DNA from 4 places in the Rahnella sp. RFA10(1/100) genome. Region 3 is predicted to be linked to each of the others. Evidence: predicted binding sites of a transcription regulator. Region 3 holds the regulator's gene; each other region holds the start of a gene.
The links. The regulator PurR, encoded in region 3, represses purine synthesis genes. The targets are predictions, from matches to a motif close to CANGCAAACGTTTGCNTG.
Positions count from the first base shown of each region.

Region 1: the regulator PurR is predicted to act here: its motif matches at 2,535-2,552, upstream of gcvT (glycine cleavage system aminomethyltransferase GcvT).
Region 2: the regulator PurR is predicted to act here: its motif matches at 2,106-2,123, upstream of purE (5-(carboxyamino)imidazole ribonucleotide mutase).
Region 4: the regulator PurR is predicted to act here: its motif matches at 2,536-2,553, upstream of cybB (cytochrome b561).

Region 1 is NZ_SEWR01000003.1:243,561-247,703, reverse strand. It holds gene ubiH (2-octaprenyl-6-methoxyphenyl hydroxylase) at 1-1,041, shown strand, start outside; gene ubiI (FAD-dependent 2-octaprenylphenol hydroxylase) at 1,059-2,285, shown strand; gene gcvT (glycine cleavage system aminomethyltransferase GcvT) at 2,596-3,693, shown strand; gene gcvH (glycine cleavage system protein GcvH) at 3,754-4,140, shown strand.
Region 2 is NZ_SEWR01000014.1:51,779-55,921, reverse strand. It holds gene ybbP (putative ABC transporter permease subunit YbbP) at 1-345, shown strand, start outside; gene purK (5-(carboxyamino)imidazole ribonucleotide synthase) at 467-1,531, opposite strand; gene purE (5-(carboxyamino)imidazole ribonucleotide mutase) at 1,528-2,037, opposite strand; gene miaE (tRNA isopentenyl-2-thiomethyl-A-37 hydroxylase MiaE) at 2,218-2,850, shown strand; gene lpxH (UDP-2,3-diacylglucosamine diphosphatase) at 2,962-3,684, opposite strand; gene ppiB (peptidylprolyl isomerase B) at 3,696-4,143, opposite strand, start outside.
Region 3 is NZ_SEWR01000001.1:974,345-978,487, reverse strand. It holds gene punC (purine nucleoside transporter PunC) at 129-1,346, opposite strand; gene punR (DNA-binding transcriptional activator PunR) at 1,483-2,388, shown strand; gene purR (HTH-type transcriptional repressor PurR) at 2,424-3,449, opposite strand; gene ETV65_RS04290 (C40 family peptidase) at 4,039-4,143, opposite strand, start outside.
Region 4 is NZ_SEWR01000004.1:45,017-49,159, reverse strand. It holds gene ETV65_RS13660 (DUF1471 domain-containing protein) at 505-810, opposite strand; partial or broken gene ETV65_RS13655 (LysR substrate-binding domain-containing protein) at 1,105-1,478, shown strand; gene ETV65_RS13650 (H-NS family nucleoid-associated regulatory protein) at 2,037-2,444, shown strand; gene cybB (cytochrome b561) at 2,654-3,187, shown strand; partial or broken gene ETV65_RS13640 (STM2901 family protein) at 3,349-3,809, shown strand; gene ETV65_RS13635 (DUF1493 family protein) at 3,794-4,138, shown strand.

The sequences.
Region 1 (4,143 bases), on a different contig from region 3:
GCCCGTTCGATCGCACTGGCGCAGGGAACCTGCCAGCAATTATCCCGGGTGGGGATCTGGCCTGCGCTGGCGGCGATCGCCACACCAATCCGCGATATCCACGTCAGCGATCGTGGTCACGCGGCTTTTGTCAATCTTAATGCCGCGCATTATGGCGTTGAAGCGCTGGGACAGGTGGTTGAGCTGCACGAAGTGGGCAAGCGTCTTTTTGCCATGCTGAAAAATGCTCCCGGTGTGACGTTGCATTGTCCGGCGAAAGTGACGGATGTCACGCGTTTGCAAGATTCCGCCAGCGTGACGCTCGACGATGGTCAAGTTCTGACTGCACAGCTTTTGGTGGCCGCTGACGGTTCCCATTCTTCGCTGGCAAAAGCCTGCAATATTGGCTGGCAACGTGAAGATTACGGACAGATTGCCGTCATCACCAACGTTGCGACCGGCGAGCCGCACAACGGCCGCGCGTTTGAGCGTTTCACTCAGCACGGACCGCTGGCCCTGCTTCCGATGTCCGACGGCCGCAGTTCCCTGGTCTGGTGTCATCCGCGAGAAGCGAAAGAAGAAATCGATAACTGGAGCGAAGCGCAGTTTCTCAGTGCGTTGCAAAAAGCGTTCGGCTGGCGTCTGGGCACCTTAAACCAGGCCGGTAAACGTTTCAGTTATCCGCTGCAATTACAAAAAGCTAACAGCCATATCAGTCACCGTCTGGCGCTGGTGGGCAACGCGGCGCAAACGCTGCATCCGATTGCGGGACAGGGTTTTAACCTCGGTCTGCGTGATGTCATCACGCTGGCGGAAACGCTGGCCCATGCTGCCGTACAAGGCACCGACGTCGGCAGTTACCCTGTGCTGAGTGAATATCAGCGGCGCCGTCAGCCTGATCAGCAGGCGACCATCGGCGTCACGGATGGCCTGATCCATCTCTTTGCCAACCGCTGGCTGCCATTAATGGTCGGACGTAATCTTGGTTTACTGGCGATGGAAGGCATTACGCCGCTACGTGATGCGTTTACCCGCCGGACGCTGGGCTGGGTTGACCGTTAATCCTTACAGGAAAAATTATGCAATCTTTTGATGTGGTTATCGCCGGTGGCGGAATGGTGGGTCTGGCGCTGGCGTGCGGATTACAGGGCAGCGGTTTGCGCGTTGCTGTACTGGAAAACCAGCAGCCGGATCTCGATACGCCGTTGCCGGAACAGCCGGGTTTACGGGTTTCGGCGATCAATGCTGCCAGTGAACGCCTGCTGAAATATATGGGTGTCTGGGACAGCATCATCGCTCAGCGTGCCAATGCTTATCAGGGGATGGAAGTCTGGGATCGCGACAGCTTCGGTAAAATTGCATTCCGTGGCGAAGAATACGGTTTCAGCCATCTGGGGCACATCATCGAAAATCAGGTGATCCACCGTGCTTTGTGGCAGCATGCGGAAAAATCTTCTGACATTACACTGCTCACATCAGCCACATTGAAAAATGTGGCATGGGGTGAAAATGAAGCCTTCATTACCCTCAATGATGATCGTCAGCTCAGTGCGCGCTTAGTCGTGGGAGCGGATGGTGCACAGTCATGGCTGCGTCAGCACGCCGATATTCCACTGACCTTTTGGGATTACCGCCATCATGCACTGGTGGCGACCATCCGCACGGAAGAACCGCACCAGTCTGTGGCACGGCAGGTATTCCACGGTGAAGGCATTCTGGCATTTCTGCCGCTGGCGGATACACATTTGTCTTCTATTGTCTGGTCAGTATCTCCGGATGAAGCGCAGCGCCTGAGGGCGCTGGAGCCAGAAGCATTCAACAAAATTCTCGCCAGCACCTTTGACCTGCGCCTTGGTGTCTGTGCAGTAGAAAGCGATCGTCTGACCTTCCCGCTGACCGGACGTTATGCCCGCAGCTTCGCCGGACAACGTCTGGCGCTGGTCGGGGATGCGGCACACACCGTGCATCCGCTGGCCGGGCAGGGTGTCAACTTAGGCTTTATGGATGCTGCTGAACTGGTCTCCGAAATCAAACGTCTGCAAAAAGAAGGCAAGGATTTTGGCCAGCATATGTATCTGCGCCGTTATGAGCGCCGCCGCAAACACAGCGCAGCGCTGATGCTTGCCGGAATGCAGGGCTTTCGCGAACTGTTTGCCGGTGACAATCCTGCCAAAAAACTGCTGCGCGATATCGGCCTGACGCTGGCGGATTCCCTGCCGGGTGTCAAACCGAAGCTGGTCCGACAGGCAATGGGGCTCAATGATTTACCTGAATGGTTACAGGAGCCATCGCTTCGATTGAAATAATCTAATTTCAGCTAAAATTTTCCATTACATTTTCTAATCCGGGGCCGGATTTCTCATTCTGCAAATGGTGAGAAATCCGGCCTTGTCGTTATATAACATCGACACTTTTGCTGTTTATTTGTAGATTTTGCGCCACAAACCCCAGTTTACCAGTCAAAAACTCTGCAAAATGCCCCTGTGAAATCACTGACATTCCCACCGCTCTGCATATTTTAACTTATGGTTAGCAGGGAGATTCAGTGGTAAGTTCAGGCAAAGGGTATCGTTTGCGCGGTGTGCTGTTTATGCACTTAATGAAATGAGGAATAAGATGGTTAAGCAGACTCAGCTTTATGAACAACATGTTGCGTGCGGCGCGCGTATGGTCGATTTCCACGGCTGGATGATGCCTTTGCATTACGGCTCCCAGCTGGATGAACACCACATTGTGCGTCAGGATGCCGGTATGTTTGACGTCTCGCACATGACCATTGTCGATCTCCACGGTGCCCGTACCCGTGAATTCCTCCGTTATCTTCTGGCGAACGATGTCGCCAAACTGACTGCCCCGGGTAAAGCGCTGTACACCGGCATGCTCAATGCCTCCGGCGGCGTCATTGACGATCTGATCGTTTACTTCCTTAATGAAAACTATTTCCGTCTGGTGGTTAACTCAGCGACCCGTGAGAAAGATCTGGCATGGATTTCGCAGCATGCAGAGCCGTACGGTATCGAACTGACGGTGCGTGATGATCTGGCACTGGTTGCCGTGCAGGGACCTCATGCGAAAGAAAAAGCAGAAACCCTGTTTACCGCTGAACAAAAACAAGCGGTAGCGGGCATGAAGCCATTCTTCGGCGTTCAGGCGGGCGACCTGTTTATCGCGACCACCGGTTACACCGGCGAAGCGGGTTATGAAATCGCGCTGCCGCAAGAGCAGGTTGCTGATTTCTGGCAAAAACTGCTGGCCGCAGGCGTGAAGCCAGCCGGTCTGGGCGCGCGTGACACCTTGCGTCTGGAAGCGGGCATGAATCTCTACGGTCAGGAAATGGATGAAGGCGTATCACCGCTGGCCGCCAACATGGGCTGGACCATCGCCTGGGTACCGGAAGACCGTGATTTTATCGGCCGTGACGCACTGGAAAGACAGCGCGAGCAGGGCACTGAACAGTTGGTTGGTCTGGTGATGACGGAGAAAGGTGTATTGCGTAACGAACTGCCGGTGCGATTCACCGACAGCGCGGGCAACACGCTGGAAGGCGTGATCACCAGCGGCTCATTCTCTCCGACGCTGGGCTACAGTATTGCGCTGGCACGCGTTCCGGCGGGCATTGGCGGGCACGCGATTGTGCAAATCCGTAACCGCGAAATGCCGGTGAAAGTCACGAAGCCAGGTTTTGTCCGTAACGGCAAACCGCTGGCGCAGTAAAAATCCGACATAAAATTATCCAGTTAACGCTGAATTAAGCACTTTTTTGGAGAAAATATAATGAGCAATGTTCCAGCAGATTTGAAATACGCGTCTTCCCACGAGTGGATTCGTTCAGAAGGTAACGGAATTTACACCGTAGGTATCACCGAACACGCACAGGAATTACTGGGCGACATGGTATTTGTTGATCTGCCGGAAGTGGGCCGTGAAGTTGCCGCCGGTGAAGACTGCGCCGTGGCGGAATCCGTCAAAGCGGCTTCCGACATTTACTCTCCGATCAGCGGCGAAATCATTGCGGTAAACGCTGAACTGGAAGGTTCTCCGGAGCTGGTCAACAGCGAGCCATATGACACCGGTTTCCTGTTCCAGATTAAAGCATCAGATGAAAGCGAACTGGCTAACCTGCTTGATGCACAAGCCTATTCAGCATCCATTGAAGACTGATTA
Region 2 (4,143 bases), on a different contig from region 3:
TGTGGCGGATTGCTGTTGCTGGCACAGATTCAGGTCGGCATGCATCAGCGCCGTCAGGAACTGATTGTTTACCGTACGCTGGGTGCCAGCAAAAAAATGCTCCACCGGACACTGTGGTGTGAATTTGCCGTGCTCGGGCTGGTGGCCGGGATCGCCGCCGCAATCGGTGCGGAAGCCGCGTTATGGCTGCTGCAACGCAAAGTGTTTGATTTCCCGTGGGAGCCGAATTATCTGATGTGGATTGCGGTTCCGGTCGTCGGGGCGGTGCTGTTGTCAGTTTGCGGTGGCTGGCTGGGTGTCAGATTGCTGCGGGGACGGGCGTTGTTCAGGCAATACGACTCGTAGTTTCTAAACGCCTCCCCCCTGCGCTAACCGGGTGTCCAGGTTTAGGGGTTCAGTTCATCGCAGGGGAGGGAGCCGATCGCGCTTTTCTCCTCCCCCTTCGCAGGGGAGGGAGTCGATCAAATCAAAGCTTATCAACTGCCCATTCAATGCCGCTGGCGTATTCTGGCGGCAGCATCGGGACCAGTGCGTTGAGAGTGTCTTTCAGCAGGCTGGCGCTGGCGTCGTTGAGATTCAGGTGTCCGACTTTACGACCCGGACGCACGTCTTTCTCATACCAGTGCAGATTGACCAGCGGCAGACTCAGCCATTTTTCTGATACATCGGTGCCAATCAGATTCACCATCACCGACGGCGAACTCACTACCGGTTTCGGCAGTGGCAGATCGAGAATGGCGCGCAGATGCATTTCAAACTGACTGTAGGATGCGCCGTTTTGCGTCCAGTGTCCGCTGTTATGCACACGCGGCGCCAGCTCGTTGATCAGCAACCCTTCGCTGACCACGAAACATTCCATCGCCATCACGCCGACATATTTCAGTTCGTTCATGATGGCCGACAGCATGCCTTCTGCCTGCCGTTGCAGATTAGCATCCGGCTGTGGCAGCGCAACGCTGGTGCGCAAAATACCGTCCTGATGCAGGTTGTGGGTCAGCGGATAAAAGACCGTTTTGCCGTCGTGTCCGCGCGCACCCACCAGCGAGACTTCACCGGAGAAATTGATGCCCTGCTCAACGATGCATTCGCCGTAGCAATCCTGCGGCAGCGTATTTTCTTCGCCTGAACGCAGACGCCACTGACCCCGGCCGTCGTAACCGCCAACACGACGTTTCACAATCGCCAGTTCACCCAGCTGTGAGAAAACCTGCGGCCATTGGGCAACATCGGCCAGCAATTGCCATGGTGCGGTTGCCAGGCCGAGTTGATCCAGTAACTGTTTTTGCGTCAGGCGGTCGGCCAGACGCGGGAAAATATCGCGGTTGACGAACGCATTATGCGTCGCCAGTTCACGGGTCAGGGCAGTTTCCGGCCAGCGCTCGATTTCAGCAGTGATGACGCTTTGCTGATACGGTACGGCTTCCGGCTCGGCATCCAGGCCGACGGGATATACGGCGATGCCCAGTGGTTCACCGGCCTGACGCAGCATTCTGCCTAACTGGCCGTTTCCGAGTACGCAAACCGGTTTCATGCTTCCTCCCGCGGATCGGGATTATTCAGCACTTCGTCCGTTTGTGTAGTGCGCCATGTCGCCAGATTTTTGGCGATTTCAGCATCATGCAGCGCCAGAATCTGTGCCGCCAGTAGCGCCGCGTTAGCCGCACCCGCTTTACCAATCGCCAGCGTACCGACCGGAATGCCACGCGGCATCTGCACGATGGAATATAAGCTGTCGATGCCACTGAGTGCCGCACTTTGCACCGGAACACCCAACACCGGTACCAGCGTCTTCGCCGCCAGCATGCCCGGTAAATGCGCTGCGCCACCGGCACCCGCGATGATCACATCAAATCCGTTAGCGGAAGCTTGCTCAGCGAAAGTAAATAACTTGTCCGGCGTACGGTGAGCGGAGACGATATCGACATGGAAAGGAATATTCAGCGTTGTGAGGACGTCGGCGGCGAACTGCATGGTCGCCCAGTCACTTTTTGACCCCATAACGATGGCGATTTTTGCCGGGGTAACGTTGGATGACATGTCTGTAAAGCTCCTGTGATTCGGAAATAGAAACTGCGAGGGCGCAAATGATAGCATGCTCCGTGAGGGAGGAAAACGGTTGCGTCGCCGGAAAACCGCGCATTTTTGATGAGAAGTTGGCGGCAGATTTGTATAATCCCCCTCACGCTGTTAATGACAAATCTGACTGGAAACTGATTTATGACGCAGGCTTTACTGGCACCGATTTATGATTTTCTTCACTGTGAAACCCCTGCTATCTGGGTCGATGTGGCGCTGGAAAATCAGACGGTGATGCTGATTGATCACGCCAACTGTGAAAAGAAAGCGGCGGCAACGGCGATGAGCCTGATGACCAAATATCTTGAGCGCACTGAACTGCTGTTTTGCGCGGCCCGTCTGGCACGGGAAGAGCTTCACCACTTTGAGCAGGTGGTGGAAATCATGCAAAAACGCAATATTACTTATACCCAGCTTTCACCGTCGCGCTATGCCAGCAGGATGATCAAACATACCCGTCATCATGATGATCTGAATATTCTGGTTGACCGGCTGATTATCGGAGCGTACATCGAAGCGCGTTCCTGCGAGCGCTTTGCCAAAATTGCGCCACATCTCGATGAAACCTTATCGCGCTTTTATACCTCACTGCTGCGTTCTGAATCACGGCATTTTGCCGATTACCTGGCGCTGGCAGAACAGTATGCCGGAACGGATATCCGTGAACGGGTAGAGGAGTTTGGCAGAATTGAAGCGGAACTGATCCTCACGCCGGATGAGCAATTCCGCTTCCACAGCGGCGTACCTGTTACCCTTCATACTTCAGGCTGCTGATATGTTGACTGCGTTCATTCGCCCTGGTCACTGAGCCAGCTAAGCTCCCGGGGATTCACAAACTTGTTGCCTTCGGCAACTCAACATTATTCAGGGTAATGGGAGGGTGACTCAAAACGGGAAGCTGATCAGTTCCACGTTGTCGGCAGTCACCTTGACCATCGAGCCTTCTTCGTGCCAGGCACCGAGTACCACCCGGTGGCCGGTTTTATTCTGCAACGCCACCTCGTGGATCGCCGGACGATGGGTATGGCCGTGAATCAACCATTCTACGCCTGACGTCTGCATTTCGCTGATCACTGCCTGCGGGTTCACATCCATAATATCCAGTGACTTACCCTGATTTGAGGCTTTGCTGTTGGCGCGCATTCTGGCGGCAATCGCCAGCCGCCATTTCAGCGGCAGCATCAGGAAAAGTCTTTGGATCAGCGGGTTGTGGACTTTTTTGCGGAAATTTTGATACGCGACATCATCGGTACACAGGGTATCACCGTGCAGGATCAGGACGCGGCGGCCATACAGCTCAAGCACTTTTTTTTCCGGCAGCAATGTCATCAGGCTGTCGCGTGCGAAGCGTCTGCCGAGCAGAAAATCGCGGTTACCATGAATGAAAAAGCAGGGTACGCCTTGCTGGTGTAACTGATTGAGTGCTGCGGCGATCTCGGCATGAAGCGGCTGCGGATCATCGTCGCCAATCCAGGCTTCAAACAGGTCACCGAGAATGTACAGGGCATCAGCCTGCGGCGCATCTTCGCGCAGAAAACGCAGAAAACCGGCAGTGATTGCCGGTTCCTGTGCGCAAAGATGGATATCTGCAATAAAAAACGTGGTCATCCCGACGTTGATTATTCGCTGACTGTGACGCTTTTGATCACAACATCTTCTTTTGGAACGTCCTGGTGCATGCCGCTGCGGCCGGTTTTGACGGCTTTGATCGCGTCAACCACATCCATGCCTTCGACCACTTCTGCGAATACGCAGTAACCCCAACCTTGCGCATTTTTGCCGCTGTGGTTCAGGAAATCGTTGTCAGTGACGTTGATGAAGAACTGAGCCGTGGCGGAGTGCGGATCGTTGGTACGCGCCATTGCCAGCGTGCCTTTGGTATTTTTCAGACCATTGTCTGCTTCATTATTGATAGGCGCATCGGTGTTTTTCTGGTTCATGCCTGGCTCAAAACCGCCGCCCTGGATCATGAAACCGTTAATCACACGATGGAAAATAGTGTTGTCGTAGAAGCCTTTACGGCAATAGTTCAGGAAGTTTTCAACGGTGGCTGGCGCTTTGTCAGCG
Region 3 (4,143 bases):
TAATAAAAGTTTTGTAAAAATGCTATTTTATTTGGTTTTGTTGAGTATAGGCTCGCTGGCAGGCATTCTCAATAGTAAATCGTAATCAATGAAAATGCCCGCTAAGTGACTGTTACATTAGGGTATTATCACTGTTGATTTGCGTGCAGAGTCTGAGTTTCCTGCTCCGGTGGCTGCTCATCGTCTCGTACATTTTTATGCTGTAAAGAGAGCCAGCGGCCCAAAACTACCAACAATAGTGTAGACAGCATGATCGTGACTGTCGCCATGAGCGGGTGCACAATAAATGCGGAAACCAGCATGCTGGCAAGGAAGCAAAGCCCAAGCTGCAAGGTATTCTGCAACGCTGCCGCCTTACCTGTATTAGCAGGAAATGGCATTAATGCATTTGCGACAACAATTGGATAGGTTGCACCATTCACCAAAGCCATCAGACAGAAAGGGATCAGCAAACTTGTCAGCCCGGCATCTGTGAACATAGCCACACAGAACAAGGCCACCATACTGATGCCGTAACCAGTCAGTAACCATGGCAGAATTTTATTGCCGTCCAGCCTGTTGATCAGAACACGGCAACCAAAACCACCGAGCAGGAAAGCGATAGTCTGTGGAACATAGCTCAGCCCGATGGCACCGGGTGAATAGCCCATATCGCTCAGGATAAACGGTGAGCCCGTCAGCCACGCAAAGAAACCCGCTGAACAGGCGGCATAAATCATGACATTCCCGCTGTAAACAGGCGATTTCAATAAAGTCGTAAAGCCGGTTTTATCTGCCTTTGCGTCTTTTGCCGGTTTGTTTTCATGCAGAGTCAGCGTCGTCAGCACTAAAGCGATGGCAACGACGGTCAGCAGGGCAAAAATAGCTTCCCAGTCAAAATGATTGAGCACCCAGGCACCCAGCAACGGTGCAAGAGCCGGAGAAAGCGCCACTAACGGCATAATGCTGGCAAAAGTTTTTTTTGCCACATCGGCAGAAAAACGGTCAACAACGATAGCCTGCCAGGTGACTGCGGCAGCACACACGCCTATGGCCTGTAAGAAACGCAGAGCCAGAAGAGCGCGTACATTCTCAACCCAGATAACACCCAGACAGCCGAACGCAAAAAGTATCAGACCAAGAAGCAATACCGGTTTACGGGCGATTCTGTCCGACAGTGGCCCCCACAGCAACTGACCAACAGCAAATCCACCGAGAAAAATGCTCAGACTTGCGCTGATCATCCCGGGGCTGGTCATCAGACTGGTTTGCATGGCACTGAACGCAGGCAGATACATATCGGTGGCTAAAAAGCCCAGCATGCTCAGACCCGCAAGATAGAGCATAAATCCAAAGGAGGGTTTCATTATTGTCTCGTTAATTTATTTATTGCAGATGATGTGACGCAGATTTCATACCGGGGGCGGAGTTTAACGCTTTGATAACAGGCTTGTGAAACGTTAATATTTGCACTCTGCTATCAAAAAAATTGAAGGCTGGATTATGTGGTCAGAATACGCTCTCGAAGTGGTTGATGCTGTCGCAAGAACCGGCAGTTTTAGTGCAGCTGCGCAGGACTTACACCGTGTGCCTTCTGCCATCAGTTACACCGTCCGCCAGCTTGAACAATGGCTGGCCGTGCCGTTGTTTGAACGTCGACATCGTGATGTAGTGCTGACGCCAGCGGGAAAGGTTTTTGTCGATGAAGCACGGGTTATGACAAAAAAAATGATAGCCACCCGCCGGCAGTGTCAGCAGGTGGCGAACGGCTGGCGCGGCGAATTACGTGTGGCGGTCGACCGGATTGTCAAACCCGCACGGACACGGCGTCTGGTGCTCGATTTTTATCGCCATTTTGCAGATACCGAACTCATTATTCACTCGGAAGTGTTTAACGGTGTCTGGGATGCGTTGGTCGACGGGCGTGCAGACGTGGCGATCGGCGCTACGCGCGCGATACCGGTTGGCGGGCGCTTCAGTTTTCGTGATATGGGATTTATGGACTGGCATTGTGTCGTCAGCCCGCAACATCCGCTGGCGCAGCTATCCGGTGCGCTGAACGATGATCAACTGCGACCTTATCCGGCATTGTGCCTGGAAGATACTTCCCGGACATTGCCGAAGCGTGATACCTGGACGCTCGATAACCAGCGGCGTCTGGTCGTGCCGGACTGGACCTGTGCGCTGGAATGCCTGACTGAAGGATTGTGCGTGGGTATGATGCCGGTTCACCGGGTCATGCCGTGGATTGAACAGGGAAAATTACAGGTGCTGGCACTGGAGAATATATTCCCTGACAGCCCGTGCTGCCTGACGTGGGATCAAAGCAATCCTTCACCTTCACTGAGCTGGCTGTTGGAATACATGGGCGATACAGACACCATGAATCAGGAATGGCTGCGCGATTAGAAAAAACGCCTGCACAGGCAGGCGTTTGTGATTTGTTAACGACGGTAATCACGGTACGGGCCGTCGGCGACTGAACGGCGCTCGACCAGTTTCGGATGCACTTCGATGGTCTGGGACTCTTCACGCTTACTGACAATTCTGTCCAGTAACATCGTAAAGGCCATTTCACCCAGACGTTCTTTCGGCTGATGCACGGTTGTCAGCGCCGGGGAGAAGTAACGGGCGTTACGCACATTGTCGTACCCGATCACGGAAATATCCTGAGGAACGCGAAGGCCGAGTTCGTCTGCGGCACAAATTGCACCCATTGCCATCACATCGCCGCCGCAAAACACGGCAGTCGGACGATGCTTCTGCATCAGAATCTTATGCATTGCCTGGTAGCCAGACTCTGGTTCGAAATCACCCTGAACTACCCATTCGTCACGAAGAGGAATATTGGCTTCAGTCAGTGCTTTCACAAAACCCTGGAAGCGGCCGCCGCCGGTATTACGCGCCAGTTGCCCGGGGATCACGCCAATATCACGATGACCGCGTTCAATCAGATAACGACCGGCCATGTAACCACCTTCGAAAGCGTTATCGATAATGCTGTCGGTAAAGTTCTTGCGTGCTTCACCCCAGTCCATGACCACCATGGGAATCGAGCGGTACTCTTCGAGCATATTGAGCAATTCATCAGGGTATTCCGCGCACATCACCAGCAAGCCGTCGACGCGTTTTTGCGCCAGCATTTGCAGGTAGGCCTGTTGTTTCTCCAGGTTATTATGCGAGTTACACAAAATCAGCGTATAGCCTTTGGAGAAGCAGCTGTTTTCCACGGCTTCAATCACTTCGGCAAAATAGGGCGCTTCGCTTGAGGTGGCCAGCAGGCCGATGGTTTTAGTGTTATTGACCTTCAGACTGCGGGCTACAGCACTCGGAGAGTAATGTAACTCTTTGATTGCAAGGAGAACCGCTTCTTTGGTTTCTTCGGCGACGAAACGTGTTTTATTGATGACGTGCGACACGGTTGTAGTGGAAACGCCAGCGCGCTTTGCGACATCTTTAATCGTTGCCATGTAAACAATGACTCCTGAACTCACGTGCTTCAGCACGTTAGCATTATGTTAATCGTTTGCCTGCGAGGATTTAACTGCTGGCTTCTCAAAGGGCAGTGAAATCATTGGGTGGATTCTTCAGAATGAGGCGCGAAATGCTCTCGGGTGAAATCGACCGGCACACAGACGTGTTAACCGACAATTTTCTCTTATAATGCAGGAAAGTGGAAGCAAAATTCTCAGGAACGCATTGTCATTCAACACAAGATTTTAAAGGTTAATTATGAGAAAATGCGTTGGCACACAATGAGTGTGGTATTAAGAAATGCCACAATTTGATCCGAAAGGGGGTTTGATGGACAGCAACCTGAAATTATCGTTGATCACCACGGTATGCGCTTTGCTTATGATTATCGCTTTCAGCTTCACTGCAATAATGAACTGATTCAATAAGTGATCCGCCATAAAAAAGGGCGACGCCTGTCACAGGCGTCGCCCTTTTCAATGTTACGCAGTGACCGTTACCGCCGATGTTCTTCCCTGCAGAAACGCTTCGTTAAATGCTATTCAATGGCTGATTAGCGAACCTTCAGACTTAACGAATTGTTTATTATCGGATCGTTTTAGGGGTCATTACCCGACGTGCGCCTACATAGTGGTCTTGCCAGTAATCATCGCCAAGAGAAGTAATCTTAATGTCTTCGCCCGTTCTTGG
Region 4 (4,143 bases), on a different contig from region 3:
TAGTTTCATCTTTGGATTCTCTGGTTTGTGAATTTAACCACCACCAGAGCTGCGAAACTCTTATTGGTGGTAGCTCAGACAAGGTTCGCAGTACCGGCACAAACCAGAAACCCGGCCAACCCGAAGGTTGCCCTGCCTGAGCCACCATTGGATGTACAAACACGATATCTCTGAGTTTGCAGGTGCAAGGGAGCCCAACACATAATTATGACATATGTGTTTCTGGTGTGGTATTCAGGCTGCGAAACCCGGCAGCGGATTTTGCCGCGGCGCACGCACTATAGCGTAATTGAGTGAGCTAAACCAACGGGTTAACTGCGGAAATGACGGGTGCTTTCCAGAGAAATTTCGGGCGTTGCAGCGGGTTACATGATTGACCCAGATGTAATTCGGTTTCATGCCAAGAGGTTGCAGAAAACCCCATCCGCCGAAAGGTGGGTGGGGGATTATTAATGTCTAAACGCCGCATGCACACGGCATTTTTATAGCGCCCTTCCATACACATCAGCCATAAGCCACTTTGTGATTGATATGGTAAAAGGTCGCGGTGGCAGCCATGACGTGTTGCTGCTCTTTACCTGGTTTGTGCGATTCCACATGGGTAATGTGGTAGCCGACGGCACCGGCATCCAACGCTTTTTTAACAAATGCGTTATTGAGTTCTTCCATGGAGGTAGCCCAGGACACCGTGGTCACACCGACGGCCTGCAGCGAGGCAATCTCGCGATGTGATAACCCCGGGCGGACCAAAACAGGCTTAACCGCTTTGGGTGAGAATATAGACAAGACATCATTCACTAAGCCTTTCATGGATTTACCCCTCATCAGGTCATTTTTCTAAATCGGATCTTGAGTTGCACCGTTAATGAATAAAGAGGTTAACGCACCTGAAATATTCAGCGGGCAATGCTAATAAATACCTTTTCATGTAATCACCTTTAGCTTTAATTGCTAATTCTTTGTTAATTAATCTCCTGCCACAATTAACGCGAAAGTAAAAGAGGATATTTTCACCTGGTTACAGGTTAGGTATTTTTGAAATGAGTACAAAAAGGGGCACATGTCACCCCCCATGTCTGCGGAATGTGCACTTCACTTTTCATCCACGGTCCTGTGACACGCGGTCAGGATGTTAACGGGGAGATTCTCTATGCATTCCGGTCGAACTGCTCTTATCGCCGTCATTTCGAAAGCTGGTTTGCGGATGATGGCGCTGCACCGGGGAAAATTTACGAAATGGAGTCCTATCACGGCATGCTGGCTTGTGTGATAGCCGGAGGCGGTCTGGCGCTGATGCCACGTAGTATGCTGGAAAGTATGCCGGGCAGCAGCACGGTGAGCATCTGGCCGCTGGCCGATAATTATCGTTTTTGACCACATGGCTGATATGGCGACGCGGCGTGTTAACCCGCAATCTGACAGAATTTGCGGCTCTGGCCCGTCAGCTGACGGTTAACCTTCCGCAACCTGCAAAATAATCTGCCAGTCCAGCGCGAGTTTCAGTACCACGCACGCCGCGCAAACAACAAAAATTGTCTTAAACATGGAGTCAATAAAATCCCTATGTGATGTAAATCACATTTTAATGGGCCGCAGCATAAACTTCATTTCATTTTTTGTGCAGAAAATGCTTTTTGGCGGTTTCGGCAGGGAGTTAGGGTTTATGGCAAGGCGTTATTTAGCGAAATGAATAAGCCAGGTACTAAGGGCCGCGCCAAAAGAAAAGAAGTGACCCTGTTTGTACATAATAGCACCGCATGTTATTCACGCAGCGATACTATTATAAAGAGGGGAAAATTTAGCTTAACAATTTTTTTCTGCTTATTTTGGGCTGCTCAGGGAGGTTTGTGTGGGGAGATTTATTAATCCATCATCTGTTCTTATAAAATAATGCATTAAAATTCAATAAACCGAAGCGACTCACACAGGAATTGTGTAATAAGGTGTAATATTATCCTGACGCAATTGATATCATTATTTGTTTGTGTAGAATCAGAGTGACTAATTTAATGAAACGCCTCTAAAGTGAGCACATCATGGACAATGCATTAAACGTTTTGAATAATATCCGTACACTTCGGGCTCAGGCTCGCGAAATGCCTTTGAGTACCCTGGAAGAAATCCTTGAAAAACTGACCGCCATTGTGGAAGAAACTCGCGAAAATGCAAAAGCGCGCAGTGCACAGCAACAAGAGCGCGACGAAAAATTACTGAAATATCGCGAAATGCTGGCAAACGACGGCATCGCGATTGATGATCTTCTGGGTCATCAGAGTGCGAAAGTCACTACCAAAGCCAAACGCAAGCCACGTCCTGCTCTTTATGAGTACACCGACACTGACGGTTCTAAAAAAACCTGGACTGGTCAGGGTCGTACACCTTCTGCCATTAAAGCAGCACTGGATTCTGGCGCTACACTGGAAAGTTTCCTGATCGCGCGCTAACCGAACGGTTGATGTGCTGAGTTTCTTCTGCCCTGCTTTTTAGCCGGGCAGGAAATGCGGTTCACTGTCAGTTTTTATTTTCTTATTTCCTCTCTTAAACGTTTCACTGTTCTGTTTTTTTCCCCTTTCATTGCTATCCCGCATTGTTCTTAATGTAAGCTTAAGTCTTGGGAAGTAAGGTTAACGTATCTTCGTTTACCGGAACTTCTATGCGTAGCCGATACTCCTCTGTGCAAATTGTGATTCACTGGCTGGTGCTGGTTTTAGTCGTTTTTACTTATACTACGATGGATATCAAGGGGGCGTTCGCCAGGGGCTCTCAGGTACGCGAACTATTAACACTGACGCATTACAGTCTGGGTTTTTGCGTATTATTTCTGATGTGTGTACGGGTGTTTGTGCGTGCAATGTATAGCACGCCGCCTGTTAAACCTGCGCCACCCCGCTGGCAACATAATCTTGCGGTGCTAACGCACACGGTGATTTATCTGATGTTTATCGGATTACCCGTATTGGGTATTTTATCGAAATATTACGCCGGTCATGACTGGACAATGTTTAACATCATGATGCCAAAAAGTGTTTTCCCGGATATGGAATTGCAAAGGCAGCTTAAAACAGTGCATATGTGGCTGGCCAATACGGGTTATTACCTGATTGGTTTACACGCTCTGGCGGCGCTCTGGCATCATTATCGTCTGCGTGACAATACACTGGTGCGGATGCTACCGGGGAGAAAATAGCGCACGTAATGACGGACATGAAAAACCGTTACGAGATGTTAAGTCAGACGATGTGATTAAAGTGACGCGCCGGGCAGAAAGGGGATTCGGTGTCAGGGAACAATTGTCTGCGTATGAAAGCGGCGGTATTCTAAAACCCCTCTAATCAAAAGGATATTGAAATGGATACGACTGAAGAGCTGAGCGGAACGTACTTTTATCACGGGCATGCCAATCTGAGTAACCAAGAGTTATTTGGTCTAATTTTTATTGAAAGCTTATCAAACCACCTTGGGTTGGATACTACGGCTACAGTTCTCATTATTACAGGGCAGCCTTACATTCCGGTTCCGGGCAAGATGGTAACTGCAATACCGGGAACCAGCGTAGCGTCAAAGCTATCGGGGGCCCTTTTAAAGCAAGCCAAACTGCCCTTTGGCCTTAGAGCGTGGACGCCGGTTGGTAAGTCGTTCAATACCTTGACTATGCGAAAAACCACGAAATGGGCTGCACTGATAGATATGTCCCCTTTGTTGGATATGCAATGGCAGTCATATTAATTCAGCAGGTGGCCGCCGAAACCAGATCAAAATATAATTTAATAGCACGTCCAGAAGATCGTATTGCATGGACGTACTTTTAATGGAAGAAAAAGTCTTATTAATGTTCCGCGAGGAAATACCTGGTTACTACGATTTCGATTTGAAAAGGGAAGTGCCGCTTGAGTTTGATACAGAGCTACAAGATTTTGCTCCGGGTGATGATTTCGTATATGCCCTCGAAGCCTATGAAAAAACCTTTAAAGTGGATCTGTCAGTTGTAAATTGGTCCTTCTACTTTCCTTGGGAAAACCTTCCGTTTTTCACTCGCTGGTTTAAGGTTAAGCGTAAGGACATAGAAAAGACCAGAAAGCCCTTAACGGTAAGAATGTTCGCAGAATCGGCGAAGGCGGGTAAATGGCTTTATGATTAAGGGGC